3 regions of the Arthrobacter sp. StoSoilB5 genome follow, and region 2 is predicted to be linked to each of the others. Evidence: predicted binding sites of a transcription regulator. Region 2 holds the regulator's gene; each other region holds the start of a gene.
What was found. The regulator HrcA, encoded in region 2, represses chaperone genes, less so after heat shock. The targets are predictions, from matches to a motif close to TTNGCACTCGNNNNNNNCGAGTGCNAA.

Region 1 (6,424 bases), 680 kb from region 2:
GCCGTCCTTGACTGGCACCCGCACTACGGCGACCGCGGTACGGACCTGGCCATGACCGGACGTTCCGAGGACATCGATCCCCAGGAAATCCGCGCCCTCCTGGAGGGCTGCCAATTGACCGAGGCCGAGATGGATCTCGACTTTGGTGTCTGGGAGGACCCCCTGGAACTCAGCGAAGCGCTATAACCCAGCCACCCGAAAGGCCAATCCACCAACAAGAAGGAGAATAACCATGAAGGTCAGGAACTCACTGCGTGCCCTCAAGAAGATTCCGGGCGCACAGATCGTCCGGCGGCGTGGGCGCACTTTCGTCATCAACAAAAACAACCCGCGCATGAAGGCCCGCCAGGGCTAACCCGACGGCAGTGTAAAAGGCCGTTGTTTAATGGGTGAATGCCAATCCTGAACAAAGACATGTCCCTGTGCATTTCGCTCGCGGCCCGGCCCAGCAACATCGGGACCCGGTTCCACAATTATCTGTATGACCTGCTCGGACTGAACTTTGTCTACAAGGCATTCGCCCCGGCGGACATCACTCTTGCAGTGGCTGGCATCCGCGGCCTCCCCATCCGGGGAGCCGCGGTGTCCATGCCCTATAAGGAAGCCGTCATCCCGCTTGTGGACGTGATGGATCCGTCGGCAAAGGCCATCGATTCGGTCAACACGATTGTTAACAACGATGGCGTCCTGACCGCGTACAACACCGATTACATCGCCATCGCGCGGCTCCTGAAGGACCACAAAGTACCCAGCAGCCACACAGTGCTGCTGCGTGGAGCCGGAGGAATGGCCAAAGCGGTGGCCGCAGCCCTCAGGGACGCCGGCTTTACGACCGTGACCATCGTGGCCCGGAACGAAACTACTGGGCGTGCGCTCGCGGACCTTTACGGTTTCGGCTGGCAGGACGACGTCAACGGCTCCACGGCCGATCTCATCATCAACGTCACCCCCTTGGGCATGGCGGGTGCCGATGAGCAAGCCCAGTCCTTCGACGACGCAACTATTGCCGCCGCGAAGATAGTGTTCGACGTCGTGGCACTTCCCTCCGAGACGCCGCTCATCACAGCTGCCCGCGAGGCAGGTAAGCCGGTGATCACGGGAGCCGAAGTCATCGCCATCCAGGCCGAAGAGCAGTTCGTCCTGTACACCGGCGTGCGCCCAAGCGCTGACCAGGTCCGCGAAGCCTCGGAATTCTCCCGCCGCTGACGTGGCCTAGAACGTCACGGGTTCCACGACTACGGCCACTCTCTCCTCGCCGATCCTGGTGAGGACCAGGGTGGCCGTTTTTGCGGGCTTGGTGTCGCGCTTGGATGGAAGCAGTTGTTTCCGCAGTTCTTCGGGAGTGACTGCCGTGCCGCGCTTCTTGATATCCAGTACCGTGATGCCATTCGTTTTGACCCAGGCTTTGAGGGCTTTGACGTTGTAAGGCATCACGTCCAGCACCTTGTATGCGCGGGCAAAGGGCGAGTCATGAAGTTCCGGGGCGCAGATGTAGGCGATATGTTCATCCACCAGGTGCCCGCCCAGGCGTTCTGCGACGTCGGCCACCAAGCCTGCGCGGATGACAGCACCGTCCGGTTCGTAGAGGAACCCTTCAACAGGCCCGACGGCGGCCACCGGACCGCCGTCGAAATCCTCGCCGCTGGTGAGCTCAGCAGCGCCCTGGGAACCGATGACAAGTGCCGCGCGCCGGATCCCGGGGCGGGCCACCGCGTTGAACCACAGCGTGACCTCCGTGACGTCACCACCTACGGAGACCCACTGCGCTTCACAGTTCGCTGGAACCGAGTCGTGTGGCATGCCGGGACCCATCTTGACTCCCACGGCACGGCCGGCTGCGGCCAGGCCTTCAACGAATGACAATGGGGGAGAGAACGCTTCCGGATCCCAGATCCTCTTGGTCCCGGACGTCGAGGTCGTGCGTCGTGCGGGATCCAGCCACACGCCGTCGATCCCGTCCAGGTCCACTGACGTGGCATCCGAATGCACCACTGTGGCGTGCGGGAAGGGCATGAGGTTGATGGTGGCGCATGCGGCAGTGGTTTCGTCCATTTCCACGGCGGTCACGGCAATGTCCATCGAGGCCAAGGCCATGGAGTCGGCTCCAAGGCCGCAGCCCAGGTCTGCTACGTGGGAAATGCCGGCCTTGGCGAAACGCTCGGCGTGCCGGGCCGCGACATTGAGGCGGGTCGCCTGCTCAAGTCCTGCCTGGGTAAACAGCATCTGCCGGGCAAACTCACCGAACTTGGCCTCCGCGCGGGTTCGAAGCCGGGACTGCGTCAACACCGCGGCCACCAGCTCAGGGGAGTGGCCTGCCTTTCGGAGATCGGCGTTCATGCTGAACGCATCCGCTTCGCGGTAGGGTCCCAGCGAGGCAAGGAGTTCCCATCCTTCAGTGGTCAGCAAGGGTGCGATCTGTTCCTGCGGTGCGTGAGACATGGGATCAAGCCTAATGGCGCGCGCCTTGACGCCGTGAGTTCGGAACCAGCCCGATAGGGTTGTTTTCATGGAAGACAACGCAGCTCCGCAGCCCTCCGACACGAACAACCCGGGTGGGAACCATTCCCCTGCCCCAGGAGCCGCAGAGCATTCCTCCGGCCGTTCCCTCGTGGCATACGCCCGTCCTGCCTTGATCGTGGGCGCCGTGATCGTTGTCATCTGCGTTGCCCTACTGATCGTCATCTTCGCCTTGGATTCATTCAACGCGGCGGCCTACTCCGTGACGGGCAAGAGCGTGAATGACGCTACTGACGAAGCCCGCGATATACGGGAGCTGTACAGCGGGGCCCGCATTGGCGGGATCATCGCCTTGGTGATCTCCGGCGTCGTTGCCCTCGCGGCCGCCGTCGTCCTGTATGTGAATCGCGGATCTGCGGCTGTGGATGAAGACGACGACGGCGAAGACTACGATCTCGATGACCTCACCGGGCGGTAACGGGAGTTCACCAACGACGAAATTCTGGCACTCACCTTGACCGAGTGCTAACGCTTACATAGAGTCTTGTTAGCACTCTCCCTCGGAGGGTGCTAATCACGCCAGGCGTCCACCGGCACCGCGACGACGGTTGCACGCCACGGCACCCTAGTTCTTAGTCCATGAATCAGCTCATGAAAAGGAGAGTCCGAGTGTCGGTCTCGATTAAGCCTCTTGAGGATCGTATTGTTGTTCGCCCGCTCGAAGCAGAGCAGACCACGGCTTCCGGCCTGGTAATTCCGGACTCCGCACAGGAGAAGCCGCAGGAAGGCGAAGTTGTTGCAATCGGCCCCGGCCGCTTCGATGACAACGGCAACCGCGTGCCGGTTGACGTAGCTGTTGGCGACGTCGTTATCTACTCCAAGTACGGTGGAACCGAAGTCAAGACCGGCGGCAACGAGTACCTCGTTCTGTCCGCCCGCGACGTCCTTGCGATCGTCGTAAAGTAACTTCCTGGAGCCCCGCACCGCAGCCGCGTTGGAATCATTCCGACCTTCTGCGGTGCGGGTTTTCTGTCTTGAAAGGACACAACCATGGCAAAGCAGCTTGCTTTTAACGATGCTGCCCGCCGGTCTCTTGAGGCCGGTATCGACAAGCTCGCCAACACTGTCAAGGTGACGCTTGGCCCGCGCGGCCGCAACGTCGTGCTGGACAAGAAGTGGGGCGCTCCCACGATCACCAACGATGGCGTGACGATCGCCCGCGAAGTTGAGCTTGACGACCCCTACGAGAACCTTGGCGCGCAGCTGGCCAAGGAAGTAGCCACCAAGACCAACGACGTCGCCGGCGACGGCACCACCACCGCTACGGTCCTGGCTCAGGCACTGGTCAAGGAAGGCCTGCGCAACGTTGCCGCAGGTGCCGCTCCTGGCGAGATTAAGCGTGGCATCGAGGTTTCCATTGAAGCCATCGCAGCCCGCCTCCTGGAGAACGCAAGCGAAGTGCAGGGCACCCAGGTTGCCAACGTTGCTGCTATCTCCGCCCAGAGCGACGAAATTGGCGAGCTGCTCGCCGAGGCGTTCGGCAAGGTGGGCAAAGATGGCGTTATCACCATCGAAGAATCCTCCACCACCCAGACCGAACTCGTCCTCACTGAAGGCATGCAGTTCGACAAGGGCTACCTCTCCCCGTACTTCGTCACCGACGCAGAACGCCAGGAAGCCGTCCTCGAAGACGCCCTGATCCTGATCAACCAGGGCAAGATCTCCTCGCTGCAGGAATTCCTGCCGTTGCTGGAGAAGGCGCTGCAGGCGTCCAAGCCACTGTTCATCATCGCCGAAGACATCGAAGGCGAAGCCCTCTCCACGCTGATCGTCAACCGTATCCGCGGCACGCTCAACGTTGTTGCCGTCAAGGCTCCGGGCTTCGGCGACCGCCGCAAGGCCATGCTCCAGGACATCGCTACGCTCACGGGCGCCCAGGTTGTTTCCCCGGACCTTGGACTTTCGCTGGACACTGTTGGCCTCGAGGTACTGGGTACGGCACGCCGCATCACGGTCACCAAGGACAACACCACCATCGTCGATGGCGCCGGAACCGAGCAGGACGTTGCCGACCGCGTGGCCCAGCTGCGCGCCGAGCTCACCCGCACGGACTCCGACTGGGACCGCGAGAAGCTGCAGGAACGCCTTGCCAAGCTGGCTGGCGGCATCGGTGTCATCAAGGTTGGCGCAGCCACCGAGGTTGAGCTGAAGGAAAAGAAGCACCGCATCGAGGACGCCGTTTCCTCCACGCGTGCGGCCCTTGAAGAGGGCATCGTTTCCGGTGGCGGTTCCGCCCTCATCCACGCCCTCAAGGCACTGGACGAGTCGCCCGCCGTCAAGGCCCTGGAAGGTGACGCGGCAGCTGCTGTTGGCATCGTCCGCCGTGCCTTGATCCAGCCGCTGCGCTGGATCGCCCAGAACGCTGGCTTCGACGGCTTCGTCGTCGTTTCCAAGGTCTCCGAACTCGAGGCCAACCACGGCTTCAACGCCAAGTCCGGCGAGTACGAGGACCTGATCGCTGCTGGCGTGATCGACCCCGTCAAGGTCACCCGCTCCGCACTCCGCAACGCCGCTTCCATCGCTGCCCTGGTTCTCACCACCGAGACCCTGGTTGCCGAGAAGCCGGCCGAGGAAGAAGACGCACACGCAGGCCACAAGCACTAATCGCCTGTTCGAAAAAGCCCTGGTCACCTTCGCGTGGCCAGGGCTTTTTTCTGCCCTGAACACGCCCCACGCAACCCAAAGAGGGTGAAAACAGGGGTCTGCGAACCAAGGAAGGTCAGGAACCCGCACGGTTCCTCTCGGACGCGGGGACCTATTGTGGGACTTACGACGGCGGCGGTACCCTGACGCTAATACGGCGGCTTGGGTGCGCCAACCGGGTAGCTCCCGGTCGCGGAATGAGTGTTCACTATGTCGGTCACAGCCTTGGATCTGGGACGCTCGGCGTTCTCCGAGCATCGCTGGAGCGATGCGCTGGACTGCCTTGCCCGGGCCGATTCCGAAGGTGGCTTGCCTGCCCGGGACATGGAACTGGTGGCATCCGTGGCAATGCTGCTGGGCCATGACGATGACGGAGTGAAATACCTGACGCGGGCCCACGAGGAATTCCTGACACTGGGCGACATGGCCGGTGCGGCGCGCTGTGCGGCGTGGCTGGTGCTGTTCCTCATGGACATCGGGGAACCCGCGCGAAGTTCCGGTTGGATGTCACGCGCCCAGCATCTGATTGCCGAAATGGAAGAGCCCACAGAAGCGGAGGGCTACCTCCTCATCCCATCCGCCCTTGGTTCACTGTACGGAGGAAACCCCGCGGCCAGCCACGAGCTGTTTGGCCGGGCCTTTGAAGTGGGCCAGCGTTTCCACGACCGGGATCTCATGGCGTTGGGCCAGCTGGGCTTGGGCACGGCTACGATTACCCTCGGCTCACCGGACGAGGGATTGCAGCTCCTCGATGAAGTGATGTTGTCCGTCACCGCCGGCGAGGTCTCGCCCATACCTTCCGGGATCATCTACTGTGCGGTGATTGGAAGCTGCAGGCTGGCCTTGGATGTCCACCGCGCCCAGGAATGGACGGCAGCCTTGGAACGGTGGTGCGGGGACCGGCCGGACATGGTGATGTTCAGTGGGCAATGCCAATCGCACCGCGCAGAGCTGTTCATCCTGCATGGCGCCTGGAACGATGCCTTGGCCGCGGCCCGCATCGCCCAGGACCGTTCCCGTCGGGGCGATCCGGAAGCGGCCTGGGGAGCTTGGTACCAACAGGCTGAAGTCCTCCGCCTCAGGGGCAGGCTGGACGAGGCCGACGCAGCCTACGCCAAGGCAGGGGAGACCGGTTACGAGCCATTGCCCGGCCTTGCGCTTCTACGCATGGCCCAGAACAAAACGTCCCAAGCGCAGGCCATGTTGCACCGTGCAATGTCCGGAGCGGATCCGGCCAACCGGTGCAGGCTGCTTCCGGCCGTGG
Region 2 (6,424 bases):
CGCCTGAACAAGCCTGCCGTCACAACCTTGCCTATTGGCGGGGCGATGACTGGTGGGGGATCGGTCCGGGCGCCCACTCACACGTGGGCGGGGTCCGCTGGTGGAACGTAAAGCACCCAACGGCTTATGCCAACAGGCTTGCTGCAGGAGCCTCGCCGGCAGCTGGCCGGGAAACCCTCGACGCCGAAACCCGGGAAGTCGAACGCATCATGCTTGAGGCGCGGCTTGGTACCGGGCTAGCGGTGGATGCGTTGGACAAAGTTGGCCGCCATGCGATGGCGGGACTTATCGCTGAAGAGCTGGTGGATCCGGTTGCGGCCTTCAAGGGCCGCCTTGTTCTTACGCTTAAGGGCCGACTACTGGCGGACGCCGTGGTGCGAAGGATTCTGCCGGACTGAATGCGGCAGTAGCCTGCAGAACCTGTGGGCTACTTGATCCAGCGCAGGTTGAGCTTGTAGCGGTGGGGCTGTCCGTGGTTGACACGAATACCGGCCGAGACTGAGAAGCACGTTAGAGCTACCCAGATTCCCGTGGCGATGACTGCAAAGATATTGCCGACCACGGGAAGCAGGACCAGGATATTTGCGAGCACCGCCGCGATGGTCGGCGGAAGTGTGAAGTTCAGTGCTTCCTTCGACTCCTGTGCCGTAAACGGCCCGCGATCACGGAAAATCAGATAGATCAGCAGGGACGGCAGGCATCCCAGAATTCCTCCGAAGTGCGCCAATGTGGCCCACTGCCGGTCTTCGCTTGCCGTCAGTGGGAGTGCGTTTGCAGGCGCGCCATGGTACTGGGGCTGGCCTGCGGCGCTGCCCGGTTCTTCAGGAGCGTTCTCTGCCACGGTGTCTTCCCTTTGCTGTAAAGATGCTGCGGTGTTGCTGTCCCAGAATACTGGGTCCCGGGTCATCCCGGGACCAACGCCCCGTTGGGTCCCTGAGGAAAGCGTATTCAGGGGCGCAGATCAGGAACTGGCATTCAGGGCGTAGTGAGGAAGTCGATGACTTCCTCCACCCTTCCCAGGAGCGAGGCTTCCAGGTCCGCATAGCTGCGTACCGCGCCGAGCAGGCGTTGCCAGCCGAGGCCAATGTCTTCAGCCGTTTCGTGCGGCCAACCGAAGGCGGCCAGAATCCCGGTCTTCCAGTCAGTCCCTCGTGGAACTTCCGGCCAACGCTCCATACCCAGCACTTTTGGCCGGATGGCTTGCCAGACATCCACATAGGGGTGACCGACAATAAGGACGTTTCCGGCGGCTCCGGGCACCGTCATGGCTTCTTCGGCGATGCGCGATTCCTTTGAGCCCGCCACGAGGTGGTCTACCAGGATCCCGAGCCTGCGGCCCGGCCCGGGGGAGAACGCGGCGATCGCCGACTTGAGGTCGTCCACGCCGTGGAGTGGCTCGACCACGATGCCCTCAATGCGGAGATCGTCGCCCCAAACTTTCTCCACCAGTTCGGCGTCGTGCTTGCCTTCTACCCAGATGCGGCTCGCCTTGGCCACCTGGGCACGCTGGCCCGTGACCTTCACGGAACCAGACGCAGTCCGTCCTGCTTGCACAGGCGTAGCCGGAGTCTTTGCGGCAGGCGGCATGAGCCGAATGGCCTGGCCTTCAAGCAGGAAGCCAAACCCAAGCTGGAAGGACTTTGTCTTGCCGCGCCTGTCCTCCAGAGAGACGATGTGCATGCCCCCGGATTTCTCCACCCGGGTAACCTCGCCCACCCAGCCGGACCGGACATCTTCCAGGACCATTCCGCGCTGGACGGCTACCTCGGGGAGTTTGCGTTTGGCAGGAGCGGACAGATCCTGCGGGCCCCACGTGTCGAAAGCCAAGGACTTCATACCCCTTTGTGCTGGTTGTGCTGGGAATAACTCCCGCGGGCGGTTTCAATGCTAGCAACGCCCTGGCTCATACTAGACTTGTTAGCACTTAGGCATGTTGAGTGCTAAGTATTGGTCCGATGTAGGCCCGGACAGTCGTCAGGAGGTGTTGCAATGAGTGAGCCACGCAAGCTTGAGGTGCTGCGCGCAATCGTTGAGGATTATGTGCATTCCCGCGAGCCTGTTGGATCCAAGGCACTTGTGGAGCGGCACCATCTCGGCGTTTCCAGCGCCACCATCCGCAATGATATGGCCGTACTTGAAGAAGAGGGCCTCATCGCGGCGCCGCACACCAGCGCGGGCCGGATTCCCACGGACAAGGGCTATCGGCTGTTCGTGGACCGAATCTCGCAGGTCAAGCCGTTGTCCGCCGCGGAGCGTCGAGCCATCCATTCGCTCCTGGAGGGGCCGGACGACCTCGATGACATCCTTGAGCGCACAGTCAGGCTGCTGTCGCAACTGACCAACCAGGTCGCCGTCGTTCAGTACCCACACTCCAACCGGGCCTTGGTCCGCCACGTTGAGTTTGTGCTCCTGGCACCAAAGCAGGTGCTCGTTGTGCTCATCGCAGATACGGGAAGCGTTGGCCAGAAGGTCATCGAGGCCGGCTCCGATGTCAGCAACGAGGCCCTGATGTCTCTGCGTTCCAGGTTCCTTGGCAGTATCGCGGGAACCCAACTGGCTTTGCTGCCGCAGGTGTTGCCTTCCGTGGTGGCGCTGTGTCCGCCGGACCTTCGGGGACTCGCGCAGCATCTTGCCCATGGTCTGCAGGCACTGAGTGACACCAGCCGTGAAGAGCGCATCGTCCTTGCCGGAACAGCCAACCTTGCGCGCTCCAACGTGGACTTTCCGTTGAGTATTGGGCCAGTGCTGGAGGCCCTTGAGGAACAAGTTGTCATGCTCCGGTTGTTGTCCGACATGGGGGATGATCCTCGCGGGGTGTCAGTGAGCATCGGGCGCGAGAATCCCTATGACGGCCTGGCTGAGGCATCAGTCGTGGCAACGGGGTATGGCTCCGGCGCCAAGGTGGGAATCCTCGGACCAACCCGGATGGACTATCCCACCACCATGGCTGCCGTGCGCGCCGTGGCCCGTTACCTTTCCCGCATTCTCGGCGGCTGACGCCAGCCCCGAGGTAAGAATCGCAGTACAACAAGGAAGAGATACCGACTTTGAGCAGCCACTATGACGTTTTGGGAGTCTCGCCGGAAGCCACCGGGGAAGAGATCAAAAAGGCGTACCGCAAGTTGGCGCGCAAGCTTCACCCGGACGTCAACCCTGGTGAGGATGTCGCGGAGCAGTTCAAAGCCGTGACGCATGCCTACGAAGTGCTGTCCGACCCCCAAAAGCGCCGCGTCTACGATGCCACCGGTAACGAGAACGGCACTGACAACGGCTTTGGTGGCGGTTACTCTGGCCAAGGCTTTGCGTTCCAGGACATCTTCGATACCTTCTTCGGCGGTGGCGGCGGACACGCGGGTCCGGCCTCCCGCGTACGCAGGGGCCAGGATGCACTCATCAGCGTCCGCATCGACCTCAAAGACGCCGTGTTCGGTGTCAACAAGAAGCTCGAAGTTGATACGGCCGTTGTCTGCCCCACGTGTGATGGCAGCTGCTGCCGGCCTGGCACGCACCCGGAGCGTTGTGACATTTGTGGCGGCAGCGGCCAGGTCCAGCGGGCTGTTCGTTCCATCCTGGGCCAGGTCATGACCACGGCGCCGTGTGGTTCCTGCGAGGGCTTCGGTACGGTCATCAAGGATCCCTGCAACGAGTGCAACGGGCAGGGGCGCATCCGCAGCCGCCGTTCCCTCACCATCAAGGTCCCTGCCGGTGTTGCCACGGGTACCCGCATCCAGCTCTCCGGGCAGGGCGAGGCGGGACCGGCTGGCGGACCTGCGGGCGATCTTTACGTAGAGATCCGCGTCAACAATGACTCCACGTATATCCGTGAAGGCGACGATCTGCACGCAACTCTGAGCGTTCCGATGACCGCAGCCGCCTTGGGCACGGAACTGACCCTGGAAACCTTTGACGGGCCCCAGGAGATCGATGTCAAGGCCGGCACCCAGTCCGGCGAGGTCATCACTCTTCGCGGTTTGGGCGTTACCCACCTCAGGGGCTACGGCCGCGGCGATCTCAAGGTGCACCTGCACGTTGAGACACCGGTCAAGCTGGATCCGGCACAGGAAGAGCTGTTGCAGCAGCTTGCCAAGTTGCGCGGAGAGCAGTTCAGCGAAGGCAAGCTCGTGGCCAGCGGCGGCATGTTCGCCAAGCTGCGGGACAAGCTCGGTAACCTGTAGCGGTGAGCAACCCCGTTTTCTTCGCGCCCGCCGGGAGCCTGGATGGCGTTGAGCCGGGCGCTTTGTTCGCCATTGACGGTGCAGAAGCCAGGCATGCCGTAACGGTGAAGAGGCTCACGGTGGGTGAAGCCGTGGACATTGCCGATGGCGCAGGGGCCCGCCTCACGGGCACAGTGGCAGAGGTTGGTCCCGGAAGCTTGTCCGTCAAGGCATCCGAGGTAGTTTTCGAAGAGCAGCCTGACGTGCGTCTGGTACTTGTTCAAGCATTGGCCAAGGGTGACCGTGACGAGCTGGCTATTGAAACAGCCACAGAGCTGGGCATTGATGCCGTGATCCCTTGGCAGGCTGAACGATCCATTGTCCGTTGGAAGGGCGATCGCGCTGCCAAGGCCCACGCGAAGTGGCAGTCAGTGGTCACTGCCGCGGCCAAGCAGGCCCGCAGGGCATGGATACCCGAGGTGCGTCCCATCCTGGATTCCGGGGCGTTGGCAAAGGCTGTTGCTTCGGCAGACTTGGCCGTAATCCTTCACGAGGACGCAAAGAGACCCCTACGGGCAGTGCTTGAAGCGCTGGTGGAGACGAAGGGCACCGGGCTGGATTCACCCCGTGAGGTCCTCCTGATTGTCGGCCCCGAGGGTGGCATCTCGCCGCGCGAGGTGACGCGCCTCAGTGACGCTGGAGCGGTCACGGCTTTGTTGGGACATCATGTCCTGAGGTCCTCGACGGCGGGACCTGCCGCCGTCGTACTCGCCTCTGACGTCCTGGGCCGCTGGTAGGCTGTTTCGGCCTACAGGCGCCCCTGGCCGACGCCCGCCGCTGATCTTAGCCGACGCTGAAAAGCCGGGTGTCCGTGGTTGATGCGTTTGCTTGCCCGGAGTCCTGAACCTGGGCCACCCGCAATTCGTACTTCCCGGGCTTCAGGGTCGCGCTGAAGGAGAACACGCCGAATTGTCCCGGCTCTCCTGTGGCCTTCGTCTGGCCGGTGAGCAGGCTGGTTTTTTCGCCGCTGCCATTGTCCTGGAGGATCTGCCAGCTGACGGGCTTGGAGCTGTCAGTACTGCGGCCATTGAATTTGACGGGACCCGCGGGGAGTGAGGTGTCCTCTTGCGGATCGATAATCCACAGCGGCGCTACCAAGGAGGCGTCCCTGGCCATGGGCTGACCAAGCCGCACCTGGCCGAAGGCCATGAAGTCCGTATGGCCGTCCACCAGGATGACCACCTGGATTTGCTGGCCGGAGTTGATCAGGCCCGATGACGAGGCTGCCGCGGTAGCTGTGTAGACCAGCTGCTGTACCGCCCTTTGCGCCATGCCTGCGTCAAGGTTGGAGTTGAAGGCGTCGCGCGAAATATCAACAGTGATGACGTTCTTGCCCGAAATGGATGTTGCCAGGCTGCCTGGATCCTGCCAGGGCGTAAAAAAGTCGTGGTCCAACGGCTTTTCGGCCATCATGATCCGCAGCGCCGTGGTTACTGGGTTTCCATCGCCCCGGATGTCCCTGAATTCGCGGTACAGGTAGACATCGTCCTTGCTCCGACCAATCCAGTACACCGGGATCTTTGTTGATGCTTGGGTGGTCTCCAGGGGAGCGTTGCTGGCGGGCGCCTCCTGGAGGCTGACCGGCGGCGGGCTGGAGGTGGCCTGGGTGGATCCGCCGTTGGCGATGCACCCGGTCAGCAGCAGGACAGCAAGCATCGCAGGCGCTGCGACGACGGATTTGTTCCGCTTTCGCCCGCCGGGCTGGTGGCTTGCTGACTGCGTGATGGGGTGTTCCTTGCCTTGCGGCCGGCGGTGTCGCCAGCCCTTTTCGAATGCGCGTATTCTTTCTACCCGCCCTGCCAGCTTGGCATATCGTCGACGGCGGCTGGCCGGGTTTGCGGGCACTGGCAGTAACTGAAACAGGATTGATACCCGCTTGATGCCGAGTTGAGACAAAATGTCGTCCGCCGGCGGAGTGTGCAAGTGGACGAAGCACGCGCGTACGCCCTGGGCGTGCCGGGCTGGCGTAGGATTGAAGGCATTCCGGCATATGGCCTGGCGGTTAAGCCAGTCCCGTTGTCGAAACGATGGACTAACTGTATTCCGACCGGAGGAGAAGAGGCCGCACGGCCACCACTATGAGTGAATCCCTGAATGGGCGGTTGCGGACCGGAAACGGGAACCCAGCCACCACCGAGTTCCCGCACACCTTACCGGGCACGCGCACGGAAATCGTCACGTTCGACAACTCCGATCAGATGGTTCACTCA
Region 3 (6,424 bases), 2.2 Mb from region 2:
CGCGACGAAGCAGTTCGTCGATTGAATGACATCGTCCGCAGCGCCAAGCCGTTCCCTCGGTGGATGGTCACTGTGGCGTTCGCTGTGTTCGCCGCGGTGTTCGTGGGCGTCCTGGGCGGTGGTCCTGGCGCGTCAGCCCTGGCCTTTGGCTCCAACTTGCTGATCAGTTTGGTTGCACGGCAACTGAGCCGGTGGCGCACTCCGGACTTCTTCATCACCATGGCGTGCTCGTTCCTGGTCACGTTCATCGCCCTGATGCTGCGTTGGGCCGGTGCTGACATTGCTCCGTCCATTGTGGTTGCGGGCGGAATCCTCTTGTTGCTTCCGACGGGCAGGCTTGTGTCTTCCGTGCAGGACGCGATTAACGGCTTCCCCGTAACGGCTGCCGGACGGTTCCTCTCCACGCTGCTCACCTTCGGCGCGATCGTCGCTGGCATCGCCGTTGCCGTCGTGGTCGGGACCCTCATGGGCAGCGAAGTCCTGGACGTCACCAAAACATTCCCGGATGCGTATCCTTTGTGGGGCCAAACCATTCTGATTGCCATCGCGGTAGTTGCTATCGGCGTCACCGAACAGACCCAGATGCGACTGTTACTCCCGACGGCGGCAGTCGGCCTGGTTGGCTTCTTCGTCTTGTGGGGGGCTACTACCGCCGGCTTTGGGGACCGCTTATCGCCGGCAGTTTCGGCGGTGGCAATCGGCCTCCTCGCTCGGGTAGTGGCGCTGAAGCTTGGTGCTCCCCAACTGGTGGTTGCCGTTCCGGCCGCGCTCATCCTGCTACCGGGCCTGACCATATTCCGTTCAATGTATGTATTGACCATCGAGGAAGCGGACATTCTCCAGGGTGCCGGGGGCATGCTCAACGCAGGCGCGATTGTCCTGGGAGTGGCAGCAGGAATCGTGCTCGGCGACAACCTCGCGAGGCCACTGACCAAGGGACTGTCCAGTAACGAGCGACGCCGGGTGAGGCGCCGCTAGATCTGCCCGCCGCTAGATCTGCCCTACGGGGAGCTTCTTCTCGGCCTGGAAAACTTCCTCAACCCGGCCCTGTGCCCAGTACCCGGACAGTGAAACCTGCGAACGCTCCAGGCCCCGCTGGCCGAAGAAGATCTCCCGCAGGCCCTTCATGTAGCCCCGTTCGCCATGCGCAAAGACGTCTACGCGGCCGGGGAGCCACTGCAGTTCGCGAAGTGCCTCAAGCAGCAGCTCGCTTGATCCGGCTGGTACTCCGTTGCGCTGCAGCCAATGGAGTTCCACGCCGGCAGGAGCAGAAATAGGCAGGATGTCCTCCGCGCTGTCCACCTCGAGGAACGCATGTCCACGGGCATCCGTGGCGAGCGACTCTACGCAGGCTGCGATGGCTGGAATCGCGGCGTCGTCGCCGGCGAACAGGTGCCAATCGGCGTCGGGCGCGGGGTTGTAGGCACCGCCGGGGCCGGTAAAAATCAGCGGGTCGCCGGGTTCCGCCGCAGCTGCCCAGGGCCCGGCCAGGCCTTCGTCGCCATGGACGACGAAGTCGATCGCCAGCTCCTGCGTTTCAAGGTTCACCCAGCGGATGGTGTACGTCCGTGTGTGGGGCCATTGCCCGCGAGGCATGGTTTCGCGGATGGCCCACAGGTCCAGGGGAAGTTGGTAGTCAACACCCTGCTGGGGGAACACGATTTTGACGTACCGGTCCACATAGTCGTTGTTCGCGTAGTCGCTGAACCCTGGGCCACCGGCGACGATCCGCACCATGTGGGGTGAGAGCCATTCTTTGCGCAGGACAGTCAGGTTGACCTGCGGGCGCGTGTTCCGGGTAGCGGACGAAGTAACGGGTAGGGCAGCCATGTAGGCAAGCCTAAGCTAATTCGTCGGGTGCCACCTCGGTATGAGTCGAAGGTTACAAGATGGGTAGTTCCCAATTGACGGGCTCTGCGCCCTGTGCCGACAACAGTTGGTTGGTTCGGCTGAACGGCTTGGAACCAAAGAAACCACGGGATGCCGAAAGGGGACTAGGGTGCACCGAAGTGATTGCCGGTGTGCCATCCAGCAGCGGCGTGACCGCTTCGGCGTCCTTCCCCCACAGAATCGCTACCAGGGGGCTCCGGCGTCCTGCACCGTCGGTGCGATGGGCTACCGCCCTGACGGCCGCCGTCGTGATTGCCTCCCAGCCTTTGCCCCTGTGTGATCCGGCGCTTCCTGCCGCGACGCTCAGGACGCGGTTCAGCAGCAGGACGCCTTGATCCGTCCATGCTGTGAGGTCGCCATGGATACGTGGGGGGAGCCCGAGGTCGTCCTGGAGTTCACGATAGATATTCGCCAGGCTCCGGGGGATGGGCCGCGTGTGCCGTGAAACGGCAAAGGAAAGCCCGACGGCGTGTCCCGGCGTTGGGTAGGGATCCTGGCCGAGGATCAGTACTTTGACGTCAGCCAGTGGTCGTCGGAAAGCCCGGAGGAGGTCCGTAGCTGCAGGAAGGACTTGGATGCCTTGGTCAGACTGAGCTGCAACAAATGCCAGGGCTTCACGGAGTTGTCCTTCCACGGGCCGTAACGCGTCCGCCCAATCCTCGGCCATCAACTCTTCCAAGGGCAGGTCAACAAGCTCGTCGAAGCCCGGATCGGCCACGCCGGCAGGTTCCAGGTCAAACAGTGCATCTTCGCCAGTCACCTAGTTATTGTCTCCTCCATGGCATCGGCGGTGCGAATGACAGCGTTGTTATTCGCCCGTAACATGGGGGTAGGACATTTTCCCCCAACCAGCGTCAAGGAGTGTGCCGTGGCAGAACCCGCGCCGGAACCAATGGCGCCGCAGGCTACCGGTTTGGCCCTTGAAGACCTGGCGGCCGGGACCCGCAGCGACTCACCTTTGAGCGACCGTGACCAACAAATGTTGGCTTTGGAGCGGCAATGGTGGAAGTATGCAGGCGCCAAGGAACAGGCCATCCGGGAGATGTTCGATCTCTCCGCCACACACTATTACCAGATCCTGAACGCACTTATCGATACCGAGGATGCGTTGGCCCACGATCCCATGCTTGTGAAGAGATTGCGTAGACTACGTACGTCGCGCCAACGTGCGCGGACAGCGCGGCGCTTGGGGTCCGACGCGTAAATCGCCAGGCTGATCGTCAGCAGCAACCAGCAAGGACAACGCTTCACCATGACCAAATTTGCCAAGGATGAATTCGACCGGGTCCCACAGAACAGCTCCCGGCAGGGCGTGCATCGCGACGCCCAGGAGACAGTCCGTCCCAATTTATGGCCGGTCCTGACCGTTGGAGCCGTGGCCCTGGTGCTGGGACTCGTGGCTTTCCTGATACTTCCGCGGCTTGGCTTGGTGGCCCCTGGCGCGTCCACAAGCGTTTCGACGCCGGCGCCCCAGCAGAGCGAAACCTCCCCTTCTGCTGCACCGACCGAATCAAGCAACGCTCCCATCGCTTCCGGTGAGCCGAGCCCGGGGACGACGCCTTCAGCCGAACCTTCCGGAACCCCTTCCTCTGCGCCGGTGGACAAGACGGTGGCTGTGGCCGTTTACAACGGCACGGCTACGGCTGGACTCGCCAGCCGCGTCGCGGGCCTCGTACAAGGCGATGGCTGGGCGTTGGGAACCGTGGGGAACTGGGGCGGCCTCCCGCAGCAGTCCTCCGTGGTCTTCTACAACGTTCCAGGGCAGAAGGCCAACGCAGAGGCGCTGGGGAAGCTCCTCGGTATCACCGCGGTTGTTGAATCGACTGAAATACAGCAGCCGCTGGTAGTTGTTGTGGGACCTGGCTACCAGTAATTCCGCTGACTTCCGGCTGTTTTTCAGTGGGTTTCAGGCCCGAAAGCCGCAACTCGGTTAAGCCTCAATAACAAAAGTCATGGTGGGACCCTGCACAGCAGCGCTTGGATAGTGACTGTGGTTACAGTGGATTGATTCCGGTCCGGAGATCCCGGCAACCGGTCTTGGCTACTGCGAAAGTGTGGGCATCATGGCTTTGGGAACCGTCAAATGGTTCAACGCCGAAAAAGGGTACGGCTTCATCACTGTGGATGACTCCGGGGACGACGTCTTCGTGCACTGGTCTGCCATTCAAATGGAAGGCTTCCGAGCCCTGGAAGAAGGCCAGCGGGTGGAGTTTGAATTGGGCGAAGGCCAGAAGGGTCCGCAGGCTGAAAGCGTCCGCGTCGCATAGTTCCTACGCCGGTCACGTCAGCTAACGGCTGAAACCCCTTTGTTTATAGCTCAAAGTGGCGCCTCTGCTTGCACTCTCCCCGGTCGAGTGCTAATTATTGATTTAGCACTCCTACGCTTCGACTGCTAACTCCGGCCCGGCTTAAGCCGGCGGCGGACGGCTCTCGGAACGGAGGAGGATCAAGAAACACCTTGGTGGGGTGAGGTCCGGAGCGCGGGGCATACAGAGGCCGCAAGCAAAGGACCGTCCGTCGCGGGCACCCTATCTGACAGGTTCCTTCTTAACGACTGTCCCGAAAGGACTACCGCCGTTATGGCCAAGATCATTGCATTTGATGAAGAGGCACGCCGCGGCCTCGAGCGGGGCCTGAACATCCTCGCCGACGCCGTCAAGGTCACCCTCGGCCCGCGTGGACGCAACGTCGTCCTCGAAAAGAAGTGGGGCGCCCCCACGATCACCAACGATGGCGTTTCCATCGCCAAGGAGATCGAGCTGGACGATCCTTACGAGAAGATCGGTGCAGAACTGGTCAAGGAAGTTGCCAAGAAGACGGATGACGTCGCTGGCGACGGTACCACCACCGCTACGGTTCTCGCCCAGGCACTGGTCAAGGAAGGCCTGCGCAACGTTGCCGCCGGCGCCGACCCCCTGTCCCTGAAGCGCGGCATCGAGAAGGCCGTTGAGGCCGTCATCACCGAGCTGCTCGCCTCCGCCAAGGAGATCGAGACCAAGGAAGAGATCGCAGCCACGGCTTCCATCTCCGCCGGTGACCCGGAAATCGGCAGCCTGATCGCCGAAGCCCTGGACAAGGTGGGCAAGGAAGGCGTTATCACGGTCGAGGAATCCAACACCTTTGGCCTGGAGCTCGAACTCACCGAAGGCATGCGCTTCGACAAGGGTTACATCTCCGCTTACTTCGTCACCGACGCTGAGCGCCAGGAAACGGTCCTTGAGGACCCGTACATCCTGATCGTCAACTCCAAGATCTCCAACGTGAAGGAACTCGTCACGGTTCTGGAGAAGGTCATGCAGTCCAACAAGCCGCTGCTGATCATCGCCGAAGACATCGAGGGCGAGGCCCTGGCCACCCTGATCGTCAACAAGATCCGTGGCACCTTCAAGTCTGTGGCCGTCAAGGCTCCGGGCTTCGGTGACCGCCGCAAGGCACAGCTCGCCGACATCGCCATCCTCACCGGTGGCCAGGTCATCTCGGAAGAGGTTGGCCTCAAGCTGGAGAACGCTGGCCTGGAGCTCCTCGGTACCGCCCGCAAGGTTGTTGTTACCAAGGACGAGACCACCATCGTTGAAGGTGCCGGCGACGCCGACCAGATCGCTGGCCGTGTTGCCCAGATCCGTGCCGAGATCGAGAACTCCGATTCCGACTACGACCGCGAGAAGCTGCAGGAACGCCTGGCCAAGCTGGCCGGCGGCGTTGCAGTCATCAAGGCCGGTGCCGCAACCGAAGTTGAGCTCAAGGAACGCAAGCACCGCATTGAGGACGCTGTCCGCAACGCAAAGGCTGCCGTTGAAGAAGGCATCGTTGCTGGTGGTGGCGTTGCCCTCATCCAGGCCGGTGCCAAGGCCTTCGCCAACCTCACCCTGCAGGGTGACGAGGCAACAGGTGCCAACATCGTCAAGGTTGCCATCGACGCTCCGCTCAAGCAGATCGCTTTCAACGCTGGCCTCGAGCCGGGCGTTGTTGTCGACAAGGTTCGCGGCCTGCCTTCCGGCCACGGCCTGAACGCTGCCACGGGTGTTTACGAAGACCTGCTGGCTGCCGGCGTCAACGACCCCGTAAAGGTCACCCGCTCGGCCCTCCAGAACGCTGCTTCCATCGCTGGTCTCTTCCTGACCACCGAGGCCGTAGTTGCCGACAAGCCTGAGAAGAACGCTCCGGCTGCCGGTGGCGACGACATGGGCGGCATGGGCGGCTTCTAAGCCTCCTGCGCTAAGCCACGCTACACAGCAAACGACGGCGGTCCACACCTTCGGGTGGGGGCCGCCGTCGGCGTTAAGAACCAAGTAGGGGACAGATCGGGCTCTTATGAGGGCCCGTAGCGACAGGTGCTGTCCCCCAGTTGGGTGTTATCAGGCTTTCAGTGTCTGTGTGGTCTGGCAGGATTGAATGCATGACGATTATTGCTGCCGCCGATGGCTCTGCCCTCGGCAATCCTGGGCCGGCCGGATGGGCCTGGTACGTTGATGACTCCTGTTGGCGCGCAGGGGGCTGGCCACACGGCACCAACAACATGGGCGAGCTGATGGCC

Region 1: a site for HrcA is predicted at 2,960-2,986, ahead of groES (co-chaperone GroES). Genes of this name have one in related genera too.
Region 3: a site for HrcA is predicted at 4,225-4,251, ahead of groL (chaperonin GroEL). Genes of this name have one in related genera too.

The regions. Positions count from the first base shown of each region.
Region 1 is NZ_AP024646.1:3,887,138-3,893,561, reverse strand. It holds gene LDN75_RS17590 (GTP-binding protein) at 1-186, shown strand, start outside; gene ykgO (type B 50S ribosomal protein L36) at 233-355, shown strand; gene LDN75_RS17580 (shikimate 5-dehydrogenase) at 394-1,206, shown strand; gene LDN75_RS17575 (class I SAM-dependent methyltransferase) at 1,213-2,439, opposite strand; gene LDN75_RS17570 (hypothetical protein) at 2,507-2,935, shown strand; gene groES (co-chaperone GroES) at 3,127-3,423, shown strand; gene groL (chaperonin GroEL) at 3,508-5,121, shown strand; gene LDN75_RS17555 (response regulator transcription factor) at 5,371-6,424, shown strand, end outside.
Region 2 is NZ_AP024646.1:3,209,675-3,216,098, reverse strand. It holds gene hemW (radical SAM family heme chaperone HemW) at 1-398, shown strand, start outside; gene LDN75_RS14475 (DUF4870 domain-containing protein) at 428-841, opposite strand; gene LDN75_RS14470 (DUF3097 domain-containing protein) at 976-1,827, opposite strand; gene hrcA (heat-inducible transcriptional repressor HrcA) at 1,990-2,997, shown strand; gene dnaJ (molecular chaperone DnaJ) at 3,048-4,175, shown strand; gene LDN75_RS14455 (16S rRNA (uracil(1498)-N(3))-methyltransferase) at 4,178-4,951, shown strand; gene LDN75_RS14450 (GerMN domain-containing protein) at 4,998-5,870, opposite strand; gene LDN75_RS14445 (PhoH family protein) at 6,293-6,424, shown strand, end outside.
Region 3 is NZ_AP024646.1:982,800-989,223, forward strand. It holds gene LDN75_RS04640 (threonine/serine exporter family protein) at 1-978, shown strand, start outside; gene LDN75_RS04645 (siderophore-interacting protein) at 991-1,830, opposite strand; gene LDN75_RS04650 (uracil-DNA glycosylase) at 1,883-2,650, opposite strand; gene LDN75_RS04655 (DUF3263 domain-containing protein) at 2,783-3,094, shown strand; gene LDN75_RS04660 (LytR C-terminal domain-containing protein) at 3,143-3,763, shown strand; gene LDN75_RS04665 (cold-shock protein) at 3,954-4,157, shown strand; gene groL (chaperonin GroEL) at 4,470-6,095, shown strand; gene LDN75_RS04675 (ribonuclease HI family protein) at 6,287-6,424, shown strand, end outside.